2 regions of the Pedobacter sp. WC2423 genome follow, and region 2 is predicted to be linked to the other one. Evidence: riboswitches for the same ligand, from Rfam matches in the RefSeq annotation. Region 2 holds a riboswitch; the other holds the start of a gene.
What was found. A riboswitch is a leader RNA that binds a small molecule or an ion and turns the genes downstream of it on or off. The one in region 2 is predicted to bind cobalamin.

Region 1 (7,454 bases), 2.1 Mb from region 2:
TCCGTAACCTTTTTAGTTTTTTACGGAGCGATCCATTTGATGCTGAGCCACAGTGTAACGGTATATTTTCTTTTTGCCACTGCCTTTGTTTATTATGCACTGGCAAATAAGGGACTGATCACAGAAGGAAAACAAGTTTTTGATACTTTAAAATATAAAGGGCTCGAAGCCGGGCGGAAACGCTTATCCCGTATCGTAGGGCGTGATACTTCAAACCTGGACCAGCAGCAGATCCGTATAGCTGTGTTTGAAACCATGTCAGAGAACCTGAGTGACGGCGTCATTGCACCGCTGTTTTTTTATTTTATAGCCGGTATCCCAGGTATGCTTACCTATAAAATGATTAATACACTGGATTCTATGATCGGTTACAGGAATGACAGGTATGAATATTTTGGGAAATTTGCAGCACGTCTGGATGACGTTGCAAACTTCATTCCTGCACGGATAACGACCATACTGATGCTGATGGTAACTTTTAGTATGCGTGGATGGCAATATGTGCTGAAGTATGGACATCAGCATAAAAGTCCGAATGCTGGTTATCCGGAAGCTGCACTCGCCGGGATACTGGATGTTCAATTTGGAGGTCCGAACGTTTACCATGGTATTTTGGTTGACAAACCACTTATCGGTACCAATAGCCGCGAAATCAGACACGAAGAATTTAAAATCGTAAGCAGCATCAATCAGGGTGTCTGTTTGCTCATGGTCTTGTCCATCAGTATATATTTCTTTCAGCTCTGAATATTCCATGACCAGCCCAGCACCAAAATATGTGATTAGCGGAGGCCCGGGTTCAGGGAAAACAACCTTGATTAAAGGATTGCAGCAACAAGGGTATTTTTGTGCTGAAGAAGTATCCAGGAAAATGATTATCCGCGAAACGGAGAAAGGATCATCTTGTTTGCCCTGGATAGATATTTCCTGCTTTTCGGCCAAAGTCCTGAACGAAATGATTTTTTCATGGAATAGTGCCCCTACAGCTGCAATTACTTTTTTTGACCGTGGCATTCCCGACATCATTGCTTACCTGAACGTAGCTGGAGTTCCCGTTCCGGAAGAATATTATACCGCTTTATCGCTCCATCCTTATCATAAACAGGTTTTTATACTGCCACCATGGGAAGCTATTTATGTGAATGACAGTGAGCGCTGGCAAACCTTTGAAGAAGCCGTTATCATTAATGAAGCTATCAGGAAGGCCTATATGACCTGTGGATTTGAGCTGATCGATGTGCCCAGAAACTCCCCGGCAGCACGCGTTGCATTTATCCTCGATTTTATCTAGGTTTGCACTCTTAAGGCTGCATGTTTATGGAATAGCTGTTTGAAAATTTGAACAGCCGGCTGTAATATGCTTTAAGGGAATCCCGGCGCAAATCCGGAACAGTCTCCGCTGCTGTAAACCTCGTTATTGAACTGCTGTTATAACCACTTTCGAAAAGAAGGGAAGGTCGCAAGTTTGAGGAAGTCAGAAGACCTGCCTTATGACTGGTTATTAAATGCTTTCGGAAGAAAGGCTAAACTTTATGATGAAAAAAATAAATTCTTGTTCATTCAGAGGAGTATTCCCCTGTCTGATAGTTTCTCTGTTGCTGATTACCTCCTGCAAGCAGAACCAGTCTGGTCAAAAGCACCATACTGCAAAAACCGGCAGTGCAGAAATTAAATATGCCAAAGGCTTTAATATAGACTATTACGATCACTATAAATTAGTGAGTATTTATTCTGGTATCGGCGCACATGCAGATACCACTCAATACGTATTGTTAGCTAAAGGGGCAAAGGCTCCCGAAGGCTATAAAAAAGCACAGCTGATACAAATACCAGTTCAAAGTTTAATCGCCATGTCATCTATGCATATCGCATTGGCTGATTTCGCAGGTGCAGCAAATGCAATTACAGGTTTGGGCAGCTTGAAATATGTCAGCTCAGCAACGGTAAGAAAAAATATAGCTGCGGGTAAAGTGAAAGAAGTTGGAATAGACGGAACTATGAATGACGAAATGCTGATCAGTATGAAGCCAGGTCTGGTGATGGTGATGGGAGATCCGGATGCTAAATTCAGTAAATACGAAACACTGAGCGGAGCAGGTGTACCTGTGATGCTCAATTCTGAATGGCTGGAAACCACACCACTCGGCCGCGCAGAATGGGTTAAATTAATGGCCGCATTGATGGATAAGGAAGACTATGTCAATACTAAATTTGATGCAGTCGAGAAAGAATACAACCGCCTGGCAGCTATAGGAAAAAAGGCGGTGACTAAACCTACGCTGGTTTGTGGCATGCCTTTTAAAGGAACATGGTATGTGCCGGATGGTGACAGTTATATGGTTAAGTTTCTTAAAGATGCGGGTACAAATTATAAATGGGCAGATGTCCATGGAAAAGGTAGTTTGCCACTCAATTTTGAAGCTGTTGCCCCGGTTGCCCTTCAGGCAGATTTCTGGCTGAATGTAGGGACGGTGGATAGTAAAAATGATATTAAGGCAATAGACAGCCGTTACGCTGATTTTAAACCCTTCAAAGACAATCACATTTTTAACTTTAATAAAAAGGTAAATGATATCGGTTCCAATGATTATTGGGAATCCGGAGCTGTTAATCCACAGCTAATCTTAAGTGACTTAATCAAGATCTTTCATCCTGAATTACTACCGGACTACCAGCTCGTTTATTACAAGCAATTGAATTAATTCTTTAAAAATTGAACAAAATAAAAGTTTTAGTATTGCTATCCATATTGGTGGTGGCATTGCTGCTGGATGTTGCACTTGGTTCCGTTCATATTCCTTTGAAAGACGTCATTAAGATTTTATTTACGCCGGATGCCGGAAATGAGACCTGGGTTTATATTATTGAAAAAATCAGGTTACCTAAAGCCCTGACTGCTATTATTGTGGGCTGTGGATTATCGGTAAGCGGCTTACAAATGCAAACACTTTTCCGCAACCCACTTGCTGGTCCCTCAGTTTTAGGGATAACCGCAGGCGCAAGTTTAGGCGTGGCCCTTGTGATGCTTTCAGCAGGCAGTATTACGAGCTTATATACAATTAAAGAATTGGGGATTTCAGGAAGCTGGCTCATTATTATGGCTTCTTCGCTGGGCGCAGCAATGATTATGATTTTAATCGTCTCCATTTCTTCTGCTTTAAAAGACAACGTAATTGTACTGATCGTTGGTGTAATGATTGGTAATATCACACTTTCAGTCATTAGTATCTGGCAATATTTTAGTTCGCCCGAGCTGATTAAAGATTACCTGCTCTGGACTTTTGGTTCTTTGGGCGGGGTAACTGGCGAACAGTTGCTGATTTTGGCAGTTGTTGTTTTTGCAGGCTTATTAATTTCATTTTTGTCTTCTAAATTGCTGGATGCTTTACTCTTAGGTGATAATTATGCCAGAAGCATGGGATTGACTGTAAAGCGTGCCCGAATCCTGATTATTGGCAGTACGAGTATTTTAGCAGGAGGGATTACCGCCTTTTGTGGCCCGATCGGTTTTATCGGAATAGCTGTGCCACACTTAGCAAGGGCCTTGTTTAATACTTCAAACCACCGCATTTTAATTCCCGCTTGTTGTCTGATCGGGACCGTTTTGATGCTGATTTGTGATATTGTTGCTCAATTGCCAGGAAGTCAGACTGTTTTACCTATTAATGTAATTACGGCCCTGGTAGGTTCACCCGTAGTGATCTGGATTATTGCAGGGCCTACTAAATTGAGGGGATTCTAATGGAGGCGCAAAACTCATTGTTAAATACTTCCGGGTTAACTATAGGTTACCAGGCAGGAAAAGGGAAAACGAAAGTTATTGCAGCGGCTTTAGATTTAGAACTCCATGCAGGACAGCTGGTTTGCCTGTTAGGCCCGAATGGCTGCGGTAAATCTACTTTGCTCAGAACTATCTCCGGCCTGCAACATCCGCTGAAAGGTGAAATTATACTGGACGGTGCGGCACTTCACCAACTGAAACCTGCACAGGTAGCGAAAAAAATAAGCCTGGTACTCACTGATAACGTCAGAGCTGGTAACCTGGATGTTTATTCGCTCATTTCCCTGGGCCGTTATCCCTATTCAGGATGGTTAGGCATACTCACTGAACAAGACAAACAGATTATCGGACAAGCTATCAAAGCTACAGATACCGGAGCTTTTGCAGGTAGAAAAATGGATAGCCTGAGTGATGGAGAATGTCAGAAAGTGATGTTAGCCAGGGCAATAGCACAAGATACGCCATTGATCATTCTGGATGAACCTACTGCTCACCTTGATTTGCCCAGCCGGATACAACTGATGCGTCTGTTGCACCAATTAGCTAAAGAAACGAATAAAGCGATTTTACTTTCTACACATGAGCTTGATTTAGCCCTGCAAGTCGCTGACCAGATCTGGCTGATGAGCAGCGGTGGACAGCTTGATGCCGGATTACCGGAAGAACTGGTCTTGAATGGCGCTTTCCAACACGCTTTTAATAAGGATGGAATTGCCTTTGACGCAGCAAGTGGCACCTTTAATATTCATCAGGCAGGAAAACGCAATATCAAAGTATCAGGGGAGGGCGTTGCTGCTTTCTGGACTCAAAAAGCTTTAGTCAGAAATGGCTTTAGTATATCTTCAGCACAAGATCACCAGGCACTGATGGTTACCGTTAGCGGAGAAGGAGCGGATGCGCTCTGGACTGTAGAAAAAAATAAAGTGTCAGCTACTTATACTTCATTGCGTGAATTTCTCAATTCACTGTAATATTCCGGTCCTATTCGTTTAAAAATCAATACGCATACACACCAATACTAATTATATGAATAAAAATTTACCTTTATTATTTAAAAACCTGCTGATCTGCACAGTTTTATTCAGCAGTTCTGCATTAGCGCAGGAAAAGAAAGCTGATTCCATCAAGACCAATGCACTTGATGAAGTGGTCGTCACCTCTTCAAGGACTGAGATCAAAAGACGTCATGTACCACAAAGTATGACGGTGATCAGTAAAGCTGTTATCGATCTGACTTCCTCACAGGAAGTAACTGATCTATTGAAAAAGAATTCTTCCATCAGTATTGTACAATATCCAGGCTTATCTTCTGGAATTGGTATTCGTGGATTCAGGCCGCAAACGAGTGGTTTAAATCAGCGTTCATTGTTACTGGTTGATGGCCGTCCGGCAGGTACAGTAAGTATTGCAACGATTAATCCTGCTGATATTGAGCGTATCGAAGTACTTAAAGGCCCTGCTTCGGCATTATATGGCTCATCGGCCATGGGTGGGGTGGTGAACATAATTACTAAAAAGTCGGCTGGTGATATTCATGGAAATGTTTTTGCTGAATACGGATCTTATGAAACCACTAAATTAGGTGCTTCAGCGGGTGGAAATATCAGTAAGAAACTGGACTTTGATTTGTCCTTTTTGAATTATGACAGAGCTAAAAACATGAAATTGGGAAATGGCAACTTATTCAGAAAGATGCTTGGCGCCAACTCTGCACTTTATAATTACACTACCGGGCCTGTTGAAATGGATGATAAGCGTTCTGACGGGCTAAGAAGAGATTATACCAAATTAAACTACAATACAGGAAGTTTGAGATTAGGTTATCAGCTTGATGCCAACTGGAGACTTGATGTTCGCGGAGAACGCTTTGTAGCAAAAAATGTAGAATCTCCGAGTGATATACAATTTGGAAACGGACAACCGAGTACAAAAGATATTGAACGTCACTATGAGGAAGCAACGCTTTCCGGTAATATTGATCAGCATCATTTAACTTTGAAAGGATATACTTCGCAGGAGAATAACCTGAACAATACTTTACTGACTGTAAATGGGCTTGTGGCACCATATGCTTCTTATAAAAGCACAACCAGCTGGAAGGGTATACAGGCAAAAGATGCTTACCAGTTAGGAAATCATTCGGTGGTTTTTGGTCTGGATTACAGTAATGCTTCAACGAGCTCCCAATCTTTTAATCCAGATGGTTCTGAATCTGCTCCATATTCTCCAAACTACAGTCTTTCATCCGGTGCTGCTTATATTCAGGGACAATTAAACTTTCTGGACAATAAGTTAGTCATTAATCCAGGTGTACGTTTGGATCTGATTACTTATGACGTGAAGCAAACGCCATTATTAACCACTTATGCAGGTGGTAAAAAGACAAACCCTTTCTTTAGTCCAAGTTTAGCTGCTCAGTATTCGTTAAATAAGCTGTTTACTGTACATGCAAGTACAGGACGTGGATTTGTAACACCGGATGCTTATAATGTAGCGGGCTATTCTGAAAGAATTAATGCAGGTAAAGCCAGTGTGATCCAGGGAAATGCTGACCTGAAAAATGAGAATAGTATTTCATGGGATGCGGGGTTGAGATTCAATAAATCTGAATGGGGACTGACTGCTGATTTCACTTATTATAATACCTATGTTAAAGATAGGATCACAACGCAAACTACGGTACCAGTACCAGCTGAAACTACGGCAAGTGGTTTTCCAATTAGCAGTCGTATGACTTATATCAATGCAAATAAAGCAAATATCAATGGTTTTGAGGCTGAGGTTGCATGGGATTTCGGAACATTGGCAGCAAAAGATTATTCTTTAAAAGTTTTTGGTAATGCCACTAAGTCATCTAAGGCGAAAGAGGTTACTATTTTAGCTAATGGTACAGAATCGGTTAAGGATATTTATAACGTACCTGATTTTACTTCAAGTTATGGTTTTGAATTCAACAACCTGAAAGGACTTGATTTAAGACTAAGCGGCAGGTATGTTGGCAAACGCAAGGACACTGATTTTAATGATCCTAAATTTCCTGAAATTGTTTATCCGGAATTTATGACGGCAGATTTTGCAGCCAGTTATAGCTACAAGAAAAGACATACGGTTACATTTCTGGTGAATAATATTACAGATGAAAACTATTATGAAAAACGCGGATTTAATCTTGCAGGAAGGAACTTCTCTTTGAGATATAATATCAGTTTCTAAAACAGGTTTCTGATGTAAAAGGGATACTATGACAACCGTAGTATCCCTTTTTTGTTTTTAAAGGCTTTCTATTTCTTCCATAGAGAGCGCAGTGAACTTAAAAAAGCAATCATGATCTCCTTATTGGGTTCACCGCCAAAAAGATGTTTGAATACAAAATCTGATAATGGATCAATGTATTTATTTGTACTAGCTGACATAATGCTTAATTATTTAGTGCAAGCTAATCAGGTTTTATATTTAAAAGGTAATAAATGTCTTTATTGTGAATAATTAGTTCTTTAAAGTAGGTCTGTTGTTTGAATAGTCATATGGAGTTACATCGGTACTTAAACCAGCTGTAGTTAACCTTTGCTGGAAAATCTGCCTGATGAATATGCAGATGCTTTCTGGATTTTATTTGTTAAAATTGTGCTGCTGACCCGCTGAACAATTACCAGGATAGCTGTCAAAAAAAAAT
Region 2 (7,454 bases):
ATCATTACCTACATCACCCAATCCTTTAACGATTTCAGGATTGGCCTGGTTATAGATATTCCGGCGATATACACCGGTTGCTAAATCCAGATAGTCCAATGAGGCTTTATTCATATTCATATTGCCTTCATTGAGCAGATAAAGACCTTTTACAGGACCAGACGGTGTTGGTTCCAGTATTTCGACTTGTTCTGGAGCTGGCTGAGGATCCTTCCTGCACGAAAACAGGGATGCTGACAACATAACGGCCAGTGATAAACGATAAAGGAGCTGTTTTTTCATGTTTGATTATTTAAGGTTATATTTTAATAAGAGTAAGCTAAAGTGAAACGGTAAGAGCGGCCGGGCATCGGGAAATTGGCAATCACATCGTAATATTGATTCAGGAAGTTGTTTACTTCAGCAGAAAGGCGGAAGCGATCGTGCTTCAACATTTTGGTATAATGAAAGGCAATGTCATGTGTATACCAGGCTGGCACATAATTATATACATTATTAGCCCCCTGATTAAACCGCTGACCGACATAGATATAACTATAATTCATAGCCAGATTTTTCCAGTCAGCCCCCAAAATGAAGGAACCACTATTTACAGGTGTATATACAATTTGATTTCTATAGTTCAGGTTTTTATTGGTTACGTTCAGCGCTTGCTGATAGGTATAAGTTAACCCGGTAGTTAACGAAAGGTCCGCCATGATGCCCCATGCCGTCTGAATATTCACATCCAACCCTTTAATTTGTACTTTTCCTAAGTTTTGCATGCTCCAGCGGAACAGATTTGCGCTTGGTACAGCAACAATTTTGTTCTTTACGCTATTATAGTAAGCATCAGTCTGAATTGATATTTGTTGCAATCTATGGCCTTTAAACACTTTGATATAGGTAAATCCCAGGTCATATTGCTTCGTATACTCTGGTTTGAGCAGTGTATTGCCAATAGAGGTATAATACAAATCGTTAAAAGTAGGCATACGAAAAATGCTCTTGTAAAAACTACGTATACGGAATTCCTTCAGGTGGTCAAATGGCTGCCACGAAACCATTACTGTAGGCGTAAGTTCATTTTTGTTTCCGGCAGAGAAAAACTGCTTTACTTTATCATTTACATAAGTGCTGAGTAAATTGGCCTGCACATCTATTCTATCGAAATGGATTAGAGTAGCCAGTGCCGTCAAAAAGGTGTTTCTGGTGGGATAAGCAAAGTAGTCGAGATTTGCATCCAGCGTGTTATACTGATAATCACCTGATAAAACAACGTCCCAGAATGAATTGATTTTATAGCGGTTGGTCAGCGATAAATAAAGCTCCCGTTGTTTGAATCTATTGTCCAGGAATCCATCGTCTTTGACAAAATCAGGATCCAGATACCGCACATAGTCCTGCGCATATTTTGCTGAGGCCATCAGGTTATATCTTCCCTTTTCTTTTTTATAGCTGGATTGTACAAAAAAGTTCTCATTCCATAAGCGTTGGGTAAAGTCATACCTATTGCTCACAATTGCACCAGGCAGTCCCTGATGATCTTTATAATAATAAACTTTAGCTGCCCAGACACTACTATCCTGTAATTTACCATTCAATCCGGCCTCCACACGCATCGTTTCTATATCTGCGTTTTTTCTTACAAATGTGCTGTCATAAACCCCATTGGTATACCTGAACTTATAGCGGCCATTGGCATTTTTATATTCTGTACTCAAAGAGGCCGAAACTGCATCACTGATTTTATGCTGCCATAACACACTAGGATTAATCAGCCCGAATGATCCCCCTTTAACAGAAGCTTTGAGATGATCGGTCTGTCCATTTTCAAACTCAGGTTGTTTAGCATTCAGGTATAAAGAACTTCCGGAGGCGAAACCTCTTGCGGATTGGAAAATGGTACTCTTTTGCCCATTATAAAGTTCTATTTCTTCAATATTATCTAAGGAGAATTTGCCCAGATCGACTTGTCCGTTTTGTGCATTTCCTAATTGCACACCATCATAAAATACAGCAGTATGGTTAGTCCCCATACTTCTGACATTAATCGTCTTTAAGCCTCCTATCCCTCCATAATCTTTCAATTGTACACCGGAGAAAAACCGGATTGCATCTGCAACAGATAAACTGTTTAATCTTTCAAGATCTTTACCAGACAAGATTTGTAATGGAGAAGCGGAAAGCTGGCGTTTGCCAAGTTTTATAGCACGAATAAAAACTTCTTTCAGGTCATTCGCTTTTTTAACAGAATCGGTTTGCGCAGAAGAATTATAAGGCACAAAAACCCCAAGCCATACTATAGCAGAAAAGCCGAAAAAAGAATTACAGATGCCATCTAAGGCAAATTTTCTTTTAGTCATTTTGTTGTGAGGGTTACCCACAGCAAACAGCAGATTAAGGAAATGATTACGTCAATAAAAAGCATTCACCCCTAGCTTCAATCCCCGAAAGCTATGAAATTATAAGGCTGGAGGCAGGTCTTCTGACTTACTCCCGGAGATTCATGCCTTCCCCATGGTTTTAAACACGAGTGGCTGGATATGGATTCCGTTAAGGAGCTTACAGCTGCGGGACAGTTATGGATTTACACCATATTCCCTTTTAATCCTGATTGTTGAGATCAGGAACCAAAAGCAATACAAAGTTATTAAAATAAGCGACATAGAATTAAAGAAACTATATAATTCTAAATAACTACGTAAAATATTGATACCCAACTTTTCTTTTAATGGAAGTTTATCAAAAAAATAATAATTTTTAATAAAAATAAAAATTATTATTTTATTAATAAATATTTCTTATCATTACACCCTATAAATCATAATTATAATTAAATTAAAAACAATGAAAAATAACATTTACCTAATTCTTATTTTATTAATGGTCTCTTCATGTAAAAAAAATCAGGATCATCAGTCCATTGAAATAAATGGAGATTCAAAAGATATTCTGTTACAGGACAGAGATCCAAACTCTCCTCTTGTTTTAACAAATAAGAAAAATGAAAAAAATGGCAAAATCTCAGTTAATTCTATACCGGATGAGATTTTGGATTTAAGATATTATTTAGGCCGATCTTATTTATTGAATACTAATTTAGATGGGAATGCTGAAAGTGTAAGATTTAAAGTAATAGATATTGAGAAATTTTTAAATGAAAATCCAGGATACTACCTACCAAAAGACATAGGAACTGGTATAGCTAATAGTTTCTCTTACACTTCTTTTGACAGATATGAGAGTAAAAGTAACTATACTAAGAAAATAAGCGGCGGTTTCAACCTTAATTTAGGACTATTTTCAATTGGCGCCAAACGTAGCATGGATGAAGTTTTTTCATCAGTAGTAGTAAATGAAAATAAAAGAATTTTTGGTGAGTTGTCAGTAAAAATAAAAGGAGTATCATATTCTTTTTTAAATACAACAAATGTTAAGAGCCAGATTGCAGCAAAATATTTAGATAAAACATTTTTAAACGAAATTTATAATAATCCAATGGGAGAATTTGTGGACACCTATGGCTATTTTATCTTAACAGATTTTTTAACCGGAGGAAAAACGGATGCAGTCTATAGCGGTGTGTATGCAAAGTCAACTTCTGATGCGACTAAAGAAACTGATATGGACAATTCCATTAATGCATCCTATGGATTTAAAGCTGGCAAAGATACTGAAGGTAAAATATCAGGAGATTTTGGTTTCGGAAAAAAGAGTAATGGTTCTACATCAATATCGAAGGAAATAAGTGATTTTACCATGTCAGTAAAAACGGTTGGAGGCTCAAAAACTTTCGGAAGTTTTACAGTGCCAAAAAAAGTTGAAGATGTAGATATTAACTTATCAGGTTGGATGGCTTCTTTAAACGACTTGTCGACTCATAAATTAATTGGCATAAATGATAATGGATTAAGCCCAATAACAGATTATATTTTAGAAGAAAATTTCAAGCAAGGTCTTCAAAAACATCATTTAGGACAAATGAATGTTAGGAGTTTCCAGGAACCAAAAATAGAAATAAGAAAAATACGAATAACTAATCAGCTAGCTTTAGTATGTATGTATTTAGTAACACGATTTGGCGATTTGATCATGTTTGAATCCACAAGCCCTGAGCAGGATGGCTTTATCGTAATTGGTGACAATCAAAAATTTATGGAGATCGCAAATAGATTTAAAGGAAATAGAGGGGATTTTTATAAAATGAAGATTACTGCTAATCCAACTGAATTTTATCTAGGATCGAGTAAAACTGTCAATGTACAATTTCTTGGTCTGAAGGAGGGTGAAATGAAAAAATTTACAGATCCTAATAGCAGAATTACTTATCTATTCCAAGCTGGCAATAATAAGAAATTGGCTTATGCTATTCATGATGATTATGTCCTTGATACCTATGGTATAAGAGCCTGGGTTAATAGTATGCCTATTGAGAATATCGATCCGAGAACTTTAGCGCAATACACAATTATCGGATTATAATCTGATTCATAACTTGAGCTATCGTAAGTCCATCTGTTAATGAATGGGACTTACGATAGCTCTATAAACTTTTAACCTTACCCTTCCCCCATTAAGTTTTTCTTATATCCCTCTAATTTATCCATTTCTCCCTCCGGCAATACAGGATATTTGAGTTTCATTCCTTTGAAAGTCTCTTCCAGGATCTGGCTGATGGTCAAACGGGCAAACCACTTTTTATCAGCAGGAATAATATACCATGGAGCATTTTCAGTGGATGTTTCTGTAATTGCATCTTCGTAGGCCACCATATAATCTTTCCAGAGTGCTCTTTCAGCAATATCTGCAGAGGAGAACTTCCAGTTTTTTGAAGGATCATTTATCCGATCCAGAAAACGCACCTTTTGTTCATCCTGCGAAACATTAAGAAAGAACTTAAGAATCACCGTACCATTCTCAGTAAGCTGTTTCTCGAAATTACGGATGCTTTCATAACGTGCTTTCCAAAAGTTCTTGTCCACTTTTTTAACCTCATCATATCCTGGAATTCTTTCATTTAATATATATTCAGGGTGAACCTTACAAACCAGTACATTTTCGTAATGTGACCGGTTATGGATACCAATTCTTCCTCTCTGGGGCAGCGCAAGATAATGTCTCCATAAAAAATCATGCGCATACTCATTGGAATTTGGGGTTTTAAAACTAAATACCTGGCAACCTTGTGGATTTAAACCAGACATCACATGTGAAATTGCACTATCCTTTCCTGCGGCATCCATCGCCTGAAAAATAATCAGTACAGAATGTGAATTTTCAGCATATAATGTTTCCTGGTGATTGCTTAATCTTTCCTTAATAGAGGCGAGTGTTGCCTTACCAACTTTCTTACCCAAATCTCCATTATAATGGGTACTGTAGTCTTTTAACTTTATTTTTTGACCTGCGGGCGCTAAAAAGCGGCTGGTTTCTTTACTCATGGATAGTATCATTTAAATCGCATCTGAACAGACGGGATTTGAATTTACCAAAAATCAAGCCATATCAAATACTGCCTGCATCTATTTCTTATTTATAAAATTCTGAATTTGGTTTAAATTGTCTTTCTTTGCCTTCTAAATTGAGCTATATTTCCAGTATATATACTTAAGAATCCAACCCTTTCGTTTAAAGGTTTGATTTGGATATAGGCTCAGCAAGCTTACAAGTTTTACTAATTTTTTGACCATACTATATGTTTAAAGAGATCCATAATAAATACCTGCGCTATTTCTCCGTATTTATTTTCTGTATCATCATTTTCTTCTGTGCACTTCAACTGAATTTTCTGTGGCTGTTCGGCTACTCTCCTTCCTACAAGGACATTAAATTACCTACTCAAAGTGTGGGTTCAGAACTTTACACTTCAGATGGGAAGCTAATAGGAAGATATTATAAAGAAAACCGTACCCCTGTTATTTTCAAACAGATCTCACCAAGTGTGATCCATGCACTGGTCGCAACAGAAGATGTCCGTTTCTACAAACATATGGGGATTGATTTCAGGTCATTATTATCAAGTGGGCTTTCTACAGCCACGGGTGATAAAAGAGGTGCAAGTACGATCACCCAGCAGCTGGCAAAAAACATGTACCGGACCAGGTATAACAAATCACAGGGCTTTATCAAGCATATCCCGGTCATCAGAACCATAGTTTCCAAATTAAAAGAATGGATGACAGCTGTAAAACTGGAAGGCAACTATTCCAAGAATGAAATTATTACCATGTACCTGAATACAGTTTCATTCGGAAATAATGCTTACGGGATAAAAACAGCAGCAAGAGTTTATTTTGATAAACAAACAGATTCACTAAGCGTACCTGAATCTGCCATGTTAGTGGGCATGCTGAAAGGAACGACTACTTATAACCCAATCAGAAATCCTGAAAGAGCGTTAGAAAGAAGAAACGTTTCTTTATCACAAATGAATAAGTATGGCTATATCACAGCTGCTGAACTTACACAATATAAAAATACACCGGTTAAACTTAAAGAAGGCAGAGAAGACGAAGGCAGTGACGGTGATTCATACCTGAGGGCCGCAGTAGCTAAATACCTGGAAAGCTGGTGTAATAAAAACGGATATGATCTTTATGAAGATGGTCTTAAAATATATACTACTATTGACTCTAAACTTCAAAAATATGCGGAGGAAGCTGTAGCAGAACAAATGAAAGTTATTCAGCGCAGGTTTTACAGTGTTTGGGGAAATGAAGATCCATGGCAGGATTCTGAAAAGAAGAAAGTAGATTACCCTGGCCGGGCGATGAAGAATCTTCCGATTTATGCAAGGCTGGAGAAAAAATATCCAAACAACCCTGATTCTATAACTGCTTATTTCAATAAGAAGAAAAAGATGAAAATCTTCACCTATAAAGGTGACCGTGATACACTTTTCTCTACGCTGGATTCTATCCGTTATTATGGTAAAATCATGAATACCGGGATGATGACTCTGGATCCTTTCAATGGCAAGATTAAAGTATGGGTAGGTGGTTTAGATCATAAGTTCTTTAAATATGACCACGTAAACCAATCCAAACGTCAGGCGGGTTCAACTTTCAAACCATTCGCTTACCTGGCTGCCTTTGAAAGCGGTATGAGCCCTTGCGATACTTTCATTGACAAACCTGTTAAAATCAAATACGAAGAAAAAGGTAAAACAGAATATTGGGAGCCTAGAAATGCCAGCTGGGACAACAGTTACCGTGAAACCTCCCTGCGTGCTGCAATGGGTCGTTCGATCAATACAATTACTGCACAGGTAACAGAAAAAGTAGGCTGGGAAAATGTAGTTAAATGGGCGCATGAGTGTGGTATTGACAGTCATCTGGAATCGGTGCCTTCTGTAAGTTTAGGCCCTAATGATGTTTCTGTATTTGAAATGGTGAGAGCTTATGGAACATTCCTGAATAAAGGAGTAAGAACAGATCCGATTTTAGTAGAAAGAATCACGGATCAGGATGGTA

Region 1: it holds a riboswitch for cobalamin, as region 2 does, so the genes downstream of both, AB3G38_RS08545 (ABC transporter substrate-binding protein) here and AB3G38_RS00310 (TonB-dependent receptor plug domain-containing protein) in region 2, are expected to answer to the same signal.

Annotation. Positions count from the first base shown of each region.
Region 1 is NZ_CP162005.1:2,132,044-2,139,497, reverse strand. Features, by position in the region: gene cbiB (adenosylcobinamide-phosphate synthase CbiB) at 1-747, shown strand, start outside; gene AB3G38_RS08550 (AAA family ATPase) at 755-1,291, shown strand; cobalamin riboswitch at 1,331-1,506, shown strand; gene AB3G38_RS08545 (ABC transporter substrate-binding protein) at 1,533-2,702, shown strand; gene AB3G38_RS08540 (iron chelate uptake ABC transporter family permease subunit) at 2,714-3,742, shown strand; gene AB3G38_RS08535 (ABC transporter ATP-binding protein) at 3,742-4,752, shown strand; gene AB3G38_RS08530 (TonB-dependent receptor) at 4,808-6,994, shown strand; gene AB3G38_RS08525 (PD-(D/E)XK nuclease family transposase) at 7,063-7,194, opposite strand.
Region 2 is NZ_CP162005.1:60,988-68,441, reverse strand. Features, by position in the region: gene AB3G38_RS00315 (YncE family protein) at 1-282, opposite strand, end outside; gene AB3G38_RS00310 (TonB-dependent receptor plug domain-containing protein) at 306-2,345, opposite strand; cobalamin riboswitch at 2,440-2,632, opposite strand; gene AB3G38_RS00305 (hypothetical protein) at 2,830-4,464, shown strand; gene AB3G38_RS00300 (polyphosphate kinase 2 family protein) at 4,542-5,423, opposite strand; gene AB3G38_RS00295 (transglycosylase domain-containing protein) at 5,678-7,454, shown strand, end outside.